3 regions of the Enterobacter sp. JBIWA008 genome follow, and region 1 is predicted to be linked to each of the others. Evidence: riboswitches for the same ligand, from Rfam matches in the RefSeq annotation. Region 1 holds a riboswitch; each other region holds the start of a gene.

Region 1 (5,118 bases):
ATTGCCATGATGGCATGGATGTTAACCCAGCGCGGGTTTAAGTATTACTTCTCCTGGCTGGCGCTGGATTTTCACGGAATCGTTGACGATATTCGCACCCTCACGCAGCGCCAGCTTCCTGACGCGCATGCCGGCGGAATGGCGGCAACGGTGCAAGGTTTGGGCGTACTGGCTCTGCTGGGCGTTGCACTCTGCGGCGCGGCCTGGTTTGTGCTGAACGCCACGCTCGGGCCCGTTTCGTTCATCACGGAATCCGCCTTAAAGTTGCATAAATTCCTGACGGTCTTTATTGAGACATATTTCTGGGCACACGGTTTCATGGGCCTCGTTCATATGTACCTGACGCTACGCGCGCAGCGTAAATATCAGTATTCAGAATAAAACGGTTCGCAGAGCCCGGCGTTCCCGGGCTCCGTTTCATTCATCCGATCACACGTCTTTTACGCGGCAGGTCAGCAGAAGCGTCACGACAGAGATCGCCGCAATCATCCAGTAAACAGAAGCATGCCCATAGCTCTGCGCCAGTGCCCCCTGAATCACGCCTGCCAGAATCACTCCGGTTGAAATACTGTTGGTAAAAAGCGTGGTCGCCGAGCCTGCACGCCCGGGCATGAGATCCTGAAACCAGAGCATGCCGATCCCGGCAACAATTCCAATAAACACGGCGTTAAACAGCTGCAGCGCCAGCAACGCTTCACGCGAATGGAAAAGAATCAGCCCCGCGTAGAACAGCACCCCGGCCGCCACGGCGACGATCATCATCCGACGCTTTCCAAAGCGCTTAACGTAGTAACCCGCCAGAATCATCGCCGGAATTTCCAGCCCGGCGGCAGTTCCCATTAAGATCCCCGCAAGCTTGTCCGGTAAACCCAGATCGCTGCTGATCCACAGCGGCATATCAATGATGTACATGGTATTGCAGGTCCACATCAGCGTGGAGGCAATAAACAGCATGCGGACGTTTTTGTCCTGCCAGCCGCTCACCTCGGTGACAGGTTTGTCCGTCGCCTGTTCGACGCGCGCCACGGACGGCAGCGCGAAGGCAATCAATACCAGACTGATGACAAAAATCCCGGCGGCGATGGAGAACATGGCGGTAAAGCCGTAGTTCAACGCCAGCATGAAGGCCAGCGGCGGACCGATGACCCACGCCAGCGAGAGCTGGGCACGCATCACCGAGCTGAACATCACCACTTCCCGCGCCGAGCTATCCGCATATTCGCGGGCCAGCGCGAACAGCTGCGGCATGGCGGTGTTCGCCAGCGACGCCAGCAGCACGCCGCAGGTAATAAGCGTCAGATAATGACGGTTGAAGGCAAAGAGCAGCGCGTTGCCCACGGCCATGGCGCAGCAAAAGAGGATCAGCCTGCGGCGATCGCCCTGGCTGTCCGATCGTTTCGCCAGCGCGAGGCTGACCAGGATCCCGGCAATGGCGTTGACGGTGTAAAACAGGCCGACCCAAAACGGCTGTGCCCCCACCTCGCGGCTGAGAAACAGGCTCAGCGTCGGCGCCTGCAGCGCCCCCGCCACGCCCATCATAAAGGCCACCAGCATAAAAGCGGCATACACGCCGTTCAGGCGTCGCCCCATCGTCATCAACCACAGCATGCGCAAGTCCTTGTGAAAGCGAATCGAAATTGGGTGAAAGAATAAACGAAAAAAGCCAGCAAAAACATTTTGCTGGCGGGTGATAAGCACCAATACTCAGTCACACATGATCGAGGCGAGTTAGCGGGAAGAGGCCGGTGTTGTAACGTCCCACTGCATCAATTCTTCTAACGTTTTCAGCCGTTGCTCTGCACACCGGCGGGCCAGCCAGGACGATCCTTTTGTCGCTGAAAAGTACTGCTGATAAAACTGACGTGCGGTAGACCTCTTCATAATTTACCTCCTCGCTTCATCGAGAAGAATTATTGGCCTAATATAGGGATAAATAAATTGCTGGTTTTTTGTCAGGAGTTCCCCTTTTATGCCTTCCGGTCGTCTGCAACAACAGTTTATCCGCCTCTGGCAGTGCTGCGAGGGGCAATCGCAGGAGACCACGCTCAACGAGCTGGCTGACCTGCTTAGCTGTTCCCGCCGCCATATGCGTACGCTGCTCAACACCATGCAGCAGCAGGGTTGGCTAAGTTGGGAAGCGGAGGCGGGACGTGGGAAACGCTCGCGGCTGACCTTTCTCTATACCGGGCTGGCACTGCAGCAGCAGCGCGCGGAAGATCTGCTCGAGCAGGACCGCATCGATCAGCTGGTACAGCTGGTTGGCGACAAAGCCGCCGTGCGCCAGATGCTGGTTTCCCATCTCGGGCGCAGCTTTCGTCAGGGCCGCCACATCCTGCGGGTGCTCTACTACCGTCCGATGAAAAATCTGTTGCCCGGCACGGCCTTACGCCGCTCAGAAACCCACATGGCCCGGCAAATCTTCAGCGGCCTGACGCGGATAAATGAGGAAAACGGGGAACTGGAAGCGGATATCGCGCACCACTGGCAGCAACTTTCCCCGCGCCACTGGCGCTTCTTTTTACGCCCCGGCATCCACTTTCACCACGGCCGCGAGCTGGAAATGCACGACGTCATTGCCTCTCTGGAACGAGCCCGCAGGCTGCCGCTCTACTCGCATATTTCGCGCATCCACTCCCCCACGGCCTGGACGCTGGATATTGAGCTGTCGCAGCAGGACAAGTGGCTTCCCTGGCTGCTGGGCTATGTGCCGTCGATGATTTTGCCCGGTGAGTGGGAATCAATGAACAATTTTGCCAGCCTGCCAATTGGCACCGGGCCTTACTCCGTCTCCCGCAATAACAGCAACCAGCTGAAAATCCGCGCGTTCGATGACTACTTTGGCTATCGGGCGCTCATCGACGAAGTGAACGTCTGGGTATTACCGGATCTCAATGAAGACCTAAGCTGCGGGCTAACGCTTGAAGGCCCCACCACGGGAGAAAAAGCCGTGGAGAGTCGCCTGGAAGAGGGATGTTACTACCTCCTCTTTGACCGCCGCACCCACCGTGGGGCAAACCAGGCCGTCCGCAAGTGGATCAGCCACGTTTTATCCCCTTCCAATCTTATCTACCATGCGGAAGAGCAGTACCAGACATACTGGTTCCCGGCGTACGGCCTGCTTCCGCGCTGGCATCACGCCCGCCCGGTTCACTGCGACAAACCCGCCGGACTGGAGTCCATCACCCTGACCTACTACCGCGAGCACGTGGAGCATCGTTTTATCGCCAGAATCATGACCCGACTGCTGGCAGCAGAGGGGGTCACGTTAGACGTCAGGGAAGTGGACTATGACGAATGGCATCAGGGGGAGATCGCCAGTGATATCTGGCTCAACAGCGCCAACTTTACCCTGCCGCTCGATTTCTCGCTCTTCTCGCATCTGTATGAAGTCCCGCTGATCCAGCACTGCATCGACCGTGACTGGCAACAGGATGCCGCCCAGTGGCGTGCGGGAGAAATGAATCTTGCTGCGTGGTGCCAGCAGCTGCTGGCCGAGCAGGCAATCGTGCCGTTGATCCACCACTGGCTGATGATCCAGGGTCAGCGCAGCATGCGCGGCCTGCGGATGAATACTCTGGGCTGGTTTGATTTTAAATCCGCCTGGTTTGCGCCGCCGGAGCCATAACGCTTTCGTAATATTCACCAAATCATTACAATAGCGCCGTTCTCAACGGGGTGCTGCATCACAGATGTGCGCTGAGATAATACCCGTCGAACCTGATCCGGATAACGCCGGCGAAGGGATTTGAGGCTGTCGCTCAAAATCCTTTGCCACTCAACTTTGAGGTGCAAAGTGTTAAAAAAAGTTCTCCCCCTGCTGGCGCTGTTTGCGCTGCCTGCTTTTGCGAAGCCCGTCCTGACGGTCTACACCTATGACTCCTTCTCTGCCGACTGGGGCCCTGGCCCGGTGGTTAAAAAAGCCTTTGAAGCGGACTGTAACTGCGAGCTGAAGTTCGTGGCGCTGGAAGATGGCGTGTCGCTGCTCAACCGTCTGCGCATGGAAGGGAAAAACAGCAAGGCCGACGTGGTGCTCGGGCTGGATAACAACCTGCTGGAAGCCGCCTCGCAAACCAAACTGTTTGCCAAAAGCGGCGTAGCGGCAGATGCCGTTAACGTGCCTGGCGGCTGGAAAAACGACACCTTTGTGCCGTTCGACTATGGCTACTTTGCTTTTGTTTACGACAAAAATAAGCTGAAAAACCCGCCGAAGAGCCTGAAAGAGCTGGTCGAGAGTGACCAGAAATGGCGCGTGATTTATGAAGATCCGCGTACCAGCACACCGGGTCTGGGCCTGCTGCTGTGGATGCAAAAGGTGTACGGGGATAAAGCACCGGAAGCGTGGCAGAAACTGGCCGCCAAAACCGTCACCGTCACCAAAGGCTGGAGCGAAGCCTATGGCCTGTTCCTGAAAGGCGAAAGCGACCTGGTGCTGAGCTACACCACCTCTCCGGCCTATCACATTATCGCCGAGAAGAAAGATAACTATGCTGCCGCTGATTTTGCTGAAGGGCACTATCTGCAGGTGGAAGTCGCCGCGCGTACCGCCGCCAGCAAACAGCCGGAGCTGGCCGAGAAGTTCCTGAAGTTCATGGTTTCACCGGCGTTCCAGAATGCCATTCCCGCAGGCAACTGGATGTATCCGGTCACCAGCGTTGCGCTGCCCGCAGGTTTCGAGCAGTTGACCAAACCAACAGCCTCGCTGGAGTTTACGCCGCAGCAGGTCGCCGCGCAGCGTGCGGCATGGGTAAGTGAATGGCAACGCGCCGTCAGCCGTTGATTCCCGGCTGGTTACTTCCCGGGCTGCTCGCCGCCGTAGTGATGGTAGTGGTCAGCCTGGGGGCTTTTCTTGCACTGTGGTTCAACGCGCCAGAGAGTGACCTGCTCGCCCTCTGGCACGACAGCTACCTCTGGCACGTTATCCGGTTCTCCTTCTGGCAGGCGTTACTTTCTGCCCTGCTGTCGGTTATCCCGGCCATTTTTCTGGCACGCGCACTGTATCGTCGGCGTTTCCCAGGCAGAGAGGCGCTGCTTCGCCTGTGTGCCATGACGCTGATCCTGCCCGTGCTGGTGGCGGTATTTGGGATCCTCAGCGTTTACGGTCGCCAGGGCTGGCTGGCT
Region 2 (5,118 bases), 2.4 Mb from region 1:
GCCAGTATACGGCTTACCACCATGCATGAAAATGGTGTACCGGCCCAATACCGTGACCGACTTCCAGAGTATCGGCTTTTGCCAGCGCCGCCGAGAGCCAGATTTTCGCTTCGCGCACCGTATCGGCCCAGCTTTCATGCCGCGGGCGCAGCGCCGCCAGCGCGGCCGAAAGCGTACAGCCCGTGCCGTGGGTGTTTTTGGTCTGCACGCGCGGAGCGGTAAAACGCACTTCGCCGTCGCGGGTAAAGAGCCAGTCCGGGCTTTCAGCGTCATCCAGATGGCCGCCCTTCATCAGCACCGCCCCGCAGCCCATCGACAGCAGCGCGTTCCCCTGCTCTTTCATCTCGCGTTCCGTTTGCGCATGCGATGCGCCCAACAGCGCGGCGGCTTCCGGCAGATTGGGCGTGATAAGCGCCACCTGCGGCAGCAGCTTTTTGCGCAGCGTCTCGACGGCAGAGGCGGAGAGCAGCGGGTCACCGCTTTTTGCCAGCATGACGGTATCCAGCACCACGTTTCGCACCTGATAGCGTTTAAGCCGCTCGGCCACCGCTTCCACAATGTCGGTCTCGGCCAACATGCCGATCTTGGTGGTATCGATGCGCACGTCGCTGAACACTGAATCCAGCTGCGCGGCAACAAAATCCGGCTCGATACGGTAAACCGACTGCACGCCGCGCGTGTTTTGCGCCACCAGCGCGGTAATGACGGAACAGCCGTATGCGCCAAGGGCGGAGAAGGTTTTCAGGTCAGCCTGGATACCCGCGCCGCCGCTGGGATCGGTGCCGGCTATGGTCAGGGCGTTAATCCGTTTCATGCCAGTTCCTCCAGCGTGTAGAGCGCATCCAGGAACGCGCTGGCAAAACTGCCTGGGCCACGAGAATGCGCAATGGCTGTCGTTCCGGCTCGCTTCATAAATCCGCACGCGGCGGAGACGTTATCCAGCCTGTCGCCCGGCAGTGAGCAACTCGCCGCCACAACGGCAGAGAGTGCGCACCCGGTTCCCACCACGCGCGTCATCAGCGGATCGCCGCCCGTTACCGTGCGGGTGCGTTGCCCATCAGTGATGTAATCCACCTCACCGGTGACTACCACAACGGCATTGGTCTGGCGAGCCAGCGCCTGTGCGGCGGGCACCGCGCTGGCTGCGGTGTCGGTTGTATCGACGCCGCGTCCGCCCGCGCTCATTCCGGCAAGAGCCAGAATTTCGGAGGCATTGCCGCGAATGGCGGCCGGTTTCAGGGCCAGGATTTGATGGCAAAAGCGGGTGCGGAACGTCAGGGCGCCCGCGGCAACCGGGTCCAGCGTCCAGGGCTTGCCTGCAGCGACCGCGCTCTCAATCGCCCGACGCATCGCCTGGGCACGCGGTGAGGTCAGCGTACCAACGTTGATCAGCAATGCATCGGCGATGCCGGCAAACTGTTCAGCCTCTTCCGCCTCAATCACCATCGCCGGCGAGGCGCCAAGCGCCAGCAGAACGTTGGCAGTAAAGGTCTGTACGACGTCGTTAGTCATACAATGCGTAAGCGGAGAACGGGTTCGGAAGTGGTGTAAAACGTGTAAATCGAGCAGGTCAGGCTGCATGGGTTCGCTCCTGCCTTGCGTGAAGAAGCGATGACCGGGAAGGCATCTGACTTCCCTACGCTGGCATTATCCAGATCAGGTAATACGGGTATTTCTCAGCCTTCACAAAGAAGGGCACCCCGAGTCAAAATACTTTTAAAACAGTGAGTTATCAAACTCATTAACGTTAGGTAGTGTAACCGCGGCCGTAGGCCAGGCGCAAGGAGTTTCGATTTATCACCCCGTTTGTTACAGCGGAAATCTCCAGTCGTTCTTTCCCTTCATTTACCTACATTTATTACGCTTTAGTTAATTCTGGTTCGATAATTGTTAATACGTTATTGAAAAACTTTATTACGCACTTTTATTGTGTCTATTATTTTTGTTCTTTATTACGTGCTTCTTCTGCTTTTATAAGATATGAAAACTTCTTTCGCATGAAAGAATAAGAAGGTATTAATTTATTTAACTCTATTAAACATTTGTACTTTCATCAATAGCTTAACGCTCACATTGATTTATCGAACAATCCATAAGTTAATGTATACATTAAATAAATCTCCTCGATACCGCATCCTGACCTTTCATTTATTCATATCATTTATGATTTAGATCAAAATCATTAATTTGAGTTTAATTGATAGTTTATTCACGCAATTAAAAAAGCTCCGGGCAATAAATATCCTGTATTGACATACGGAAATACAGATAACCACATGCTCACTATGGCAAAAACTGTTCTGCTTAAATTTGTTTTTCAAAACGTTAATGATGTGAGTCCTTCGAATGAAAGTTTTAAATAAATCTGTTGTTTCTGTTTTTGTATTGGGGGTGGTAGCAGGTAGCGCCATGAATATTACTGACGCTGCTGCTGCCGTTTGGGATGACGCATCAATCACAAATATTGTGAATGACCATCAAGACCAAATTACGCAAAACAAGGATGATAGTATTGCTCGCGATCTCTCAACTGAAAATCGCTTAACGCAGGTGGATAGTGACCTTCAATCCACTAAATTAGGTGTTTTGGTTATTGAGAAAGCCACAAATGAGGCTAACCAAAAAGCCTTACTTGCTGGTGCGCTTGCAGATACCGCCAATCAAAAAAGCGATGCTGCTTTACAGGGTGTCACGACGAACGGCACAGAAATTAGCAATATGGAGAACGTTAATAAAGTGCAAGATAACCGTCTTAATAGCCTGGAAAATGCCCCTAAACCCACTAACGGCGTAGATGGCAAAGATGGCGTGACGACCACCGTGACGCGCATGCAGGTAGACGCAGCAACACAAACTAAAGTGGCTGATAATACCCAGGCGGTTACCGCCACCGCTCAGGATCTGCTGGCAACGAAACAGACGTTACAGGCAATGAATAATAATACCAACCAGCAATTTAAATCACTGCACGATGAAGTGGATAATAATAAGAAGCAAGCCAATGCGGGTATTTCAGGAGCCATGGCGATGGCAGGTTTACCGCAAGTACAAACGAATCAGCATGTTATGTTTTCTGCTGGCGGAGCTACATACAATAGTGAAAGCGCCATTGCCGTCGGGGCATCCGTTAACTTTAGTTCACATGTCATCGCGAAAGTGAGCTTCTCTGATGATACCGCCAATAATATGGGAGCATCAGTTGGCGTCGGAATGGGCTTTTAACTAAATACAACTGAAGCATTATTAACTGACGCCATTAAGTTAATAACCCGCTTGCCTCTGGCAAGAATCGCGATGACAGAAAAAACATGCTCAGATATATCATTCTTTCAGCGACCCTGCATCTGATGCTCATTGGTGTCGGCATTTGGGTCGGCATGATGTACGTCTCCTATTATCTGTGCGTTTTATAAGGTGGAGAAAAATTTAGCTATGAAAACTCAATTAATATTGATTGCACTGATGTTGACGGTAGCGACAACACCGGCTCATGCCATTAATGCGCACTATCGTGCTCAATTAGAACGTTCAGGATGTACTGAGATGAACGCGAATGACGGCTCTTGTGATATCCACAAAACAAAAGCCCAAAATGCGGCGCAGCACGCACCAGCTAAGGTCCACGACCCTTTGCGTGAAGCCACTTTCACATCGGATGCGGTTAACGCCACGATTTCAAACGGCTTTTTTAACGCCACCATTAACGGTAAAAAGGCCACCGTGAAACGTCTGAATGCTCATTTCTATGAAATTCACGGTAATGGTTTTGTTATATCGCTAAGCCTTGATGAGAACGGCATTACCACGGCGTCCTGGAATAAGACGGCAGGACGTAACCACGGCATTTTGCAGGTGTCGCAGAAATAAAGATAACAAGGAGGCAGTCTGCCTCCTTTTCGGTCAGCGAATGGCACGATTTGTCACACTCTTTTTTATGAATTTACAGTCAGGGTAGAACACACGTAACAGGCTGTTTTTCTTTACCATAAAGTGCAATTTTCTTCCTAAAAAAGGGGATATCTTCTCCCCTGAGCGCCATGTCACAAAACAGTAAACAAATTAACCATTGAGCCCCGTGGCAAAAGGCTCTATATTGGCGGCGTTTTTTTCAGGCCCCATCTGTTTTTTAACTTTTTATTCAATCGTGGCTCATAACGAAGCGGCGGTTGTAGGAGTGATATGATGACGGATAAAGTCCGTATTGACACCGTAGATGCCCACAAAAGCAACGAAACCTATCTGGCCCGTCAGGCCGAGTTTGAATCTAACGTCAGGAGTTATCCGCGCAAACTGCCTTTAGCCATCGCTAAAGCAGAAGGCGTGTGGATCACCGATGCAGATAATAAAGAATACCTTGACTGTTTAGCAGGCGCAGGAACCCTTGCGCTTGGCCATAACCATCCTGATGTGCTGAAAAGCATCCAAAATGTCATTACCAGCGGCTTGCCGTTACACACTCTGGATCTGACTACGCCTCTGAAAGACGCGTTTTCCGAATACCTGCTCTCTCTGCTGCCTGGTCAGGGCAAAGAGTACTGCCTGCAGTTCACCGGTCCATCCGGTGCTGACGCCGTTGAAGCGGCGCTGAAGCTGGCGAAAAAAGTGACCGGCCGTAGCGGTATCATCAGCTTCTCTGGTGGTTACCACGGTATGACCCACGGCGCACTGTCCGTGACCGGCAACCTGTCTCCGAAAGAAGCGGTTGACGGTATGATGCCAGAAGTACAGTTCATGCCTTACCCGCACGAGTACCGTTGCCCGCTGGGTATCGGTGGTGAAGCGGGCGTGAAAGCGCTGACTTACTACTTCGATAACCTGATTAACGACGTTGAAAGCGGCGTGCGTAAACCTGCTGCGGTGATTCTGGAAGCCGTTCAGGGCGAAGGCGGCGTGAACCCGGCTCCGGCTGAGTGGCTGCAGCGCATCCGTAAAGTGACTCAGGAACACGGCATTCTGCTGATCCTCGACGAAGTTCAGGCTGGCTTTGCCCGTACCGGTAAATTCTTCGCCTTCGAACACGCTGGCATTGAGCCAGACATCATCGTGATGTCTAAAGCAGTGGGTGGCGGTCTGCCGCTGGCCGTGCTCGGTATCAAAAAGCAGTTCGATGCATGGGCG
Region 3 (5,118 bases), 490 kb from region 1:
TTGCGGCCTGCCAGTCTGCGGCCTGGGTGATGGCGCTGACGACGGCGATGCTGCCGACGCCGGTCTCAAGCACCGCCGGGGCACGTTCAAGGCTGATTCCGCCGATGGCGACGGTGGGGTAATCGGCAAGGCGTTTAACGTGACTCGCCAGCTGCGTCAGTCCCTGCGGTGCGGAGGGCATCTGCTTAGTTTGCGTCGGGAAGACGTGACCCAGCGCGATGTAAGAGGGACGGGCCGCGAGGGCCACGTCGATCTCCATATCATCGTGCGTTGACACGCCCAGACGCAACCCGGCTTCGCGGATTGCGCTCAGGTCCGTTGTTTCCAGGTCCTCCTGACCCAGATGCACGCCATATGCCCGGTGCTTAACGGCCAGCCGCCAGTAGTCGTTGATAAACAGGCGGGCGTTATACCGACGCCCAAGCTCGATTGCGGCAACCACATCGGCTTCCACCTCGTCATCGGGTTTATTCTTGATGCGCAGCTGGAGGGTGCGAACGCCTGTCTCCAGCAGGCGCTCTATCCACGCTACGCTGTCCACCACCGGATAGAGTCCTAAACGGTAGGGGACGGGCGGGAAATCGGGCTGGTACATTACGCCTCCTCTTTTTTGAGATAGATTTCGCCGCCTTTGGCGCGGAAGGTTTCAGACATGTCAGCCATACCCACTTCAATGGTTTGCGCGGCGGCGTAGTCGCGCACCTCCTGGCTGATTTTCATCGAGCAGAATTTTGGCCCGCACATTGAGCAGAAGTGTGCGACTTTGCCTGATTCCTGCGGCAGGGTCTCATCGTGATAAGCGCGGGCGGTGAACGGGTCCAGCGCCAGGTTGAATTGGTCTTCCCAGCGGAATTCGAAGCGCGCCTTCGACATGGCGTTATCGCGGATTTGCGCCCCCGGGTGGCCTTTGGCCAGATCCGCCGCATGAGCGGCAATTTTGTAGGTGATCAGCCCCTGCTTCACGTCCTCTTTGTTTGGCAGGCCGAGATGCTCTTTCGGCGTCACGTAGCAGAGCATGGCGCAGCCGAACCAGCCAATCATCGCCGCACCAATCCCGGAGGTGAAGTGGTCATAGCCCGGAGCAATATCCGTGGTCAACGGACCCAGGGTATAGAACGGCGCTTCGTGGCAGTGCTCCAGCTCTTCGGTCATGTTGCGGCGGATCATTTGCATCGGCACGTGTCCCGGGCCTTCAATCATCACCTGCACGTCATACTCCCAGGCGATTTTGGTCAGTTCGCCCAGCGTGTGCAGCTCGGCAAACTGCGCTTCGTCGTTGGCGTCGCGGATGGAGCCCGGGCGCAGACCGTCACCCAGTGACAGGGATACGTCATAGGCGGCGCAGATTTCGCAGATCTCGCGAAAGTGTTCGTAGAGGAAGTTTTCCTGATGATGGGACAGGCACCACTTCGCCATAATGGAACCGCCGCGCGAGACGATGCCGGTCAGACGCTTCGCCGTCATCGGCACGTAGCGCAGCAGCACGCCCGCGTGAATAGTGAAGTAGTCCACGCCCTGCTCAGCCTGCTCCAGCAGCGTGTCGCGGAATGTTTCCCAGGTGAGGTCTTCGGCAATGCCGTTGACCTTCTCCAGCGCCTGATAAATCGGGACGGTGCCAATCGGTACCGGGCTGTTACGCAGGATCCATTCGCGGGTTTCATGGATATAACGGCCGGTGGAGAGATCCATTACCGTGTCCGCGCCCCAGCGCGTGGACCAGACCAGCTTTTCCACCTCTTCTTCGATGGAGGAGGTGACGGCAGAGTTACCAATGTTCGCGTTGACCTTCACCAGGAAGTTGCGGCCGATAATCATCGGCTCAGATTCCGGGTGGTTGATGTTGGCGGGGATAATTGCGCGCCCGGCGGCCACTTCGTCACGCACAAACTCCGGCGTGATGTTCTCCGGCAGGCGAGCGCCAAAGCCTTCACCCGGATGCTGGTAGCGCAGCACTTCGCTACGGATGCGCTCGCGACCCATGTTTTCGCGGATGGCGATGAACTCCATCTCCGGCGTGACGATGCCCTGGCGCGCGTAGTGCAGCTGGGTCACGCATTTGCCCGCTTTAGCGCGTTTTGGCGTCAGCAAGCCGGTAAAGCGCAGCTCGTCCAGACCGTCGTCGGCCAGGCGCTCTTTGGTGTACGCAGAGCTGCGCACGCTCAGTTCTTCGCAGTCGTTGCGCGCATTAATCCACGGCTGGCGCAGCTTAGCCAGACCCTGCTGGACGTTGATGGCAACAGCAGGATCGCCGTACGGGCCGGAGGTGTCATATACCGGCACGGCTTCGTTGTCTTCATACTGCGGGTTATCTTTGCTGCCGCCGATAAGCGTCGGGCTGAGCTGAATTTCGCGCATTGGGACGCGGATATCGGACTGCGAGCCGGAAATGTAGATGCGTTTCGAGTTCGGGAAAGCGCTGCCTTCCAGAGTGTCGATGAAGTGTTGGGCCTGTGCGCGCTGTTCGCGGCGGGTCAGTTTTGCAGTAGACATAGCTCATTCCAAAAGTGAAGGACATGGCTTGTCAGACGACGGATGAAGCAAGAGAGGATCGCCCAGGGGCGATACAACAGCAGTGTGACTCTTGTTCCCTTCGCAGGTATTAGCCTGATCAGGTTCCGCGGATCCCGAATTAACGGTCTCAGCCCGCGCTTTCAGGCGCTGGGCACTCCGACAAGAAAAATCCCCCTCGTGAGAGGGGCGAATGGTTGTAAATTACTCGTTAACGATAAAGAACTCAAGCAGGGCGCGCGACGTTCTCTTCGTTACTGATGTTCAAATCATTGTCCAGAACGAGGGCGATCAGCTTATCTTCCAGCGTAAATCGCTCTTCCAGCGCTTCACCGAGATCGGAAAGCGCCCGCTGGAACTCGAGATAGTTATCGTGATCGATGGCGTTCTCAAGCGCGGAATCATAGTAATCCATGATCTGCTGGGTGTTGGCTTCCAGCAGCGGATAGAGCTTGCTGGCCGCTAAATAGGGTGTTGTCCCTTCCATTTCGCGGATAATGCGTTCATAAATATTGAAATGGCCGTCGGACAGATAGTCGACCAGGCCCTGACAAAAATCATCCAGCGCTTTTTCATTCAGTCGCATAAACGATTCTTTGCCAGGCTTAATACCGACCAGATTGTAATAAGCCACGAGTAGATGCTTGCGTACATGTAGCCAGCGATCCACCAGTTTGTTACTTCCTCTAACGCGCTCAGTCAGGCTTTGCAGCTGGTTTAACATGGTCGACTCCGCAAATGTAGGATTGAATCTGCTTATCCAGAATGTAACCACAATGCTAACAACATGTCAGTGAAGCGAAGGTAGTGCAATAGATATGGATCGTATTATTGAAAAATCAGATCTGGGTTGGTGGATCGTCAGCCACGAACAAAAATTATGGTTGCCCGGTGGAGAACTGCCCTACGGTGCGGCGGAAACGTTCGATCTCGCGGGTCAGCCTGCGCTAAAGATCGGCGAGTGGCAGGGTGAGCCGGTGTGGTTGATCCAACAAGCGCGTCGTCAGGATCTGGGATCCGTTCGCCAGGTGTTGGATCTGGACGTGGGCCTGTTCCAGCTGGCGGGGCGCGGTGTGCAGCTGGCGGAGTTTTACCGCTCGCATAAATACTGCGGCTACTGCGGTCATACCATGCGTCCGAGCAAAACCGAGTGGGCGATGCTCTGCAGCCACTGCCGCGAACGCTACTATCCGCAAATTGCGCCGTGCATTATTGTCGCTATCCGCCGGGATGATGCTATTTTGCTGGCGCAGCATACCCGTCATCGCAACGGCGTTCACACCGTGCTGGCCGGCTTCGTCGAGGTGGGAGAAACGCTGGAACAGGCGGTGGCTCGCGAGGTGATGGAGGAGAGCGGGATAAAAGTGAAGAACCTGCGCTATGTCACCTCTCAGCCGTGGCCGTTCCCACAGTCGCTGATGACGGCCTTTATGGCCGAATACGACAGCGGTGAGATCGTTATCGACCAGAAAGAACTGCTGGATGCGAACTGGTATCGCTACGACGATCTACCGCTGTTGCCTCCGCCGGGCACCGTGGCGCGCCGGCTGATAGAAGATACCGTGGCGATGTGTCGGGCCGAGTATGAGTAGTGTTACACTGAGGCCATGACGCTTAAGGAACTGCAAAAATGACCGAACTGAAGAACGATCGTTATCTGCGTGCGCTGCTGCGCCAGCCCGTTGATGTCACCCCGGTGTGGATGATGCGCCAGGCGGGACGCTATCTCCCGGAGTACAAAGCCACGCGCGCGCAGGCGGGCGATTTTATGTCGCTGTGCAAAAACGCCGAGCTGGCCTGCGAAGTGACGCTCCAGCCGCTGCGCCGCTTCCCGCTGGATGCTGCGATCCTCTTCTCGGATATTCTGACCATTCCGGATGCAATGGGCCTTGGCCTGTACTTCGAAACCGGTGAAGGCCCGCGTTTCACCTCCCCAATCAAAAGCAAAGCCGACGTGGATAAGCTGCCGATCCCCGATCCGGAAGGCGAGCTGGGCTACGTGATGAACGCGGTGCGCACCATTCGCCGCGAGCTGAAAGGCGAAGTACCGCTGATTGGTTTCTCCGGCAGCCCGTGGACGCTGGCAACCTACATGGTGGAAGGCGGCAGCAGTAAAGCCTTTACCGTGATTAAGAAGATGATGTACGCCGAGCCGCAGGCCCTGCATACGCTTCTCGACAAGCTCGCGAAGAGCGTTACGCTCTACCTGAACGCGCAGATTAAGGCGGGCGCGCAGTCAGTGATGATTTTCGACACCTGGGGCGGCGTGCTGACCGGTCGTGATTATCAGCAGTTCTCGCTTTATTACATGCACAAAATCGTCGATGGCCTGCTGCGTGAAAACGAAGGCCGCCGCGTGCCGGTGACGCTATTCACCAAGGGTGGTGGTCAGTGGCTGGAAGCGATGGCGGCCACCGGATGCGATGCGCTGGGTCTCGACTGGACCACCGATATCGCCGATGCGCGCCGTCGCGTGGGCGACAAAGTGGCGCTGCAGGGCAATATGGACCCGTCCATGCTCTATGCTCAGCCTGCCCGCATTGAAGAAGAAGTGTCGACTATACTGTCTGGTTTCGGCCAGGGTGAAGGCCACATCTTTAACCTCGGCCA

What was found. Region 1 has a riboswitch for thiamine pyrophosphate ahead of thiB (thiamine ABC transporter substrate binding subunit). Riboswitches for the same ligand answer to the same signal wherever they lie in the genome.
Region 2: linked by a shared signal. The riboswitch ahead of thiM (hydroxyethylthiazole kinase) and the one ahead of thiB (thiamine ABC transporter substrate binding subunit) in region 1 are both predicted to bind thiamine pyrophosphate.
Region 3: linked by a shared signal. The riboswitch ahead of thiC (phosphomethylpyrimidine synthase ThiC) and the one ahead of thiB (thiamine ABC transporter substrate binding subunit) in region 1 are both predicted to bind thiamine pyrophosphate.

Annotation. Positions count from the first base shown of each region.
Region 1 covers NZ_CP074149.1:771,800-776,917, reverse strand. Annotated here, with positions in the region: gene KGP24_RS03720 (cytochrome b/b6 domain-containing protein) at 1-381, shown strand, start outside; gene KGP24_RS03715 (sugar efflux transporter) at 430-1,608, opposite strand; gene sgrT (glucose uptake inhibitor SgrT) at 1,729-1,881, opposite strand; gene sgrR (HTH-type transcriptional regulator SgrR) at 1,970-3,625, shown strand; TPP riboswitch at 3,662-3,762, shown strand; gene thiB (thiamine ABC transporter substrate binding subunit) at 3,794-4,777, shown strand; gene thiP (thiamine/thiamine pyrophosphate ABC transporter permease ThiP) at 4,753-5,118, shown strand, end outside.
Region 2 covers NZ_CP074149.1:3,183,464-3,188,581, forward strand. Annotated here, with positions in the region: gene thiD (bifunctional hydroxymethylpyrimidine kinase/phosphomethylpyrimidine kinase) at 14-814, opposite strand; gene thiM (hydroxyethylthiazole kinase) at 811-1,581, opposite strand; TPP riboswitch at 1,617-1,713, opposite strand; gene KGP24_RS15320 (YadA C-terminal domain-containing protein) at 2,347-3,222, shown strand; gene KGP24_RS15325 (hypothetical protein) at 3,433-3,867, shown strand; gene KGP24_RS15330 (diaminobutyrate--2-oxoglutarate transaminase) at 4,180-5,118, shown strand, end outside.
Region 3 covers NZ_CP074149.1:277,356-282,473, forward strand. Annotated here, with positions in the region: gene thiE (thiamine phosphate synthase) at 1-595, opposite strand, end outside; gene thiC (phosphomethylpyrimidine synthase ThiC) at 595-2,490, opposite strand; TPP riboswitch at 2,569-2,680, opposite strand; gene rsd (sigma D regulator) at 2,735-3,232, opposite strand; gene nudC (NAD(+) diphosphatase) at 3,327-4,100, shown strand; gene hemE (uroporphyrinogen decarboxylase) at 4,139-5,118, shown strand, end outside.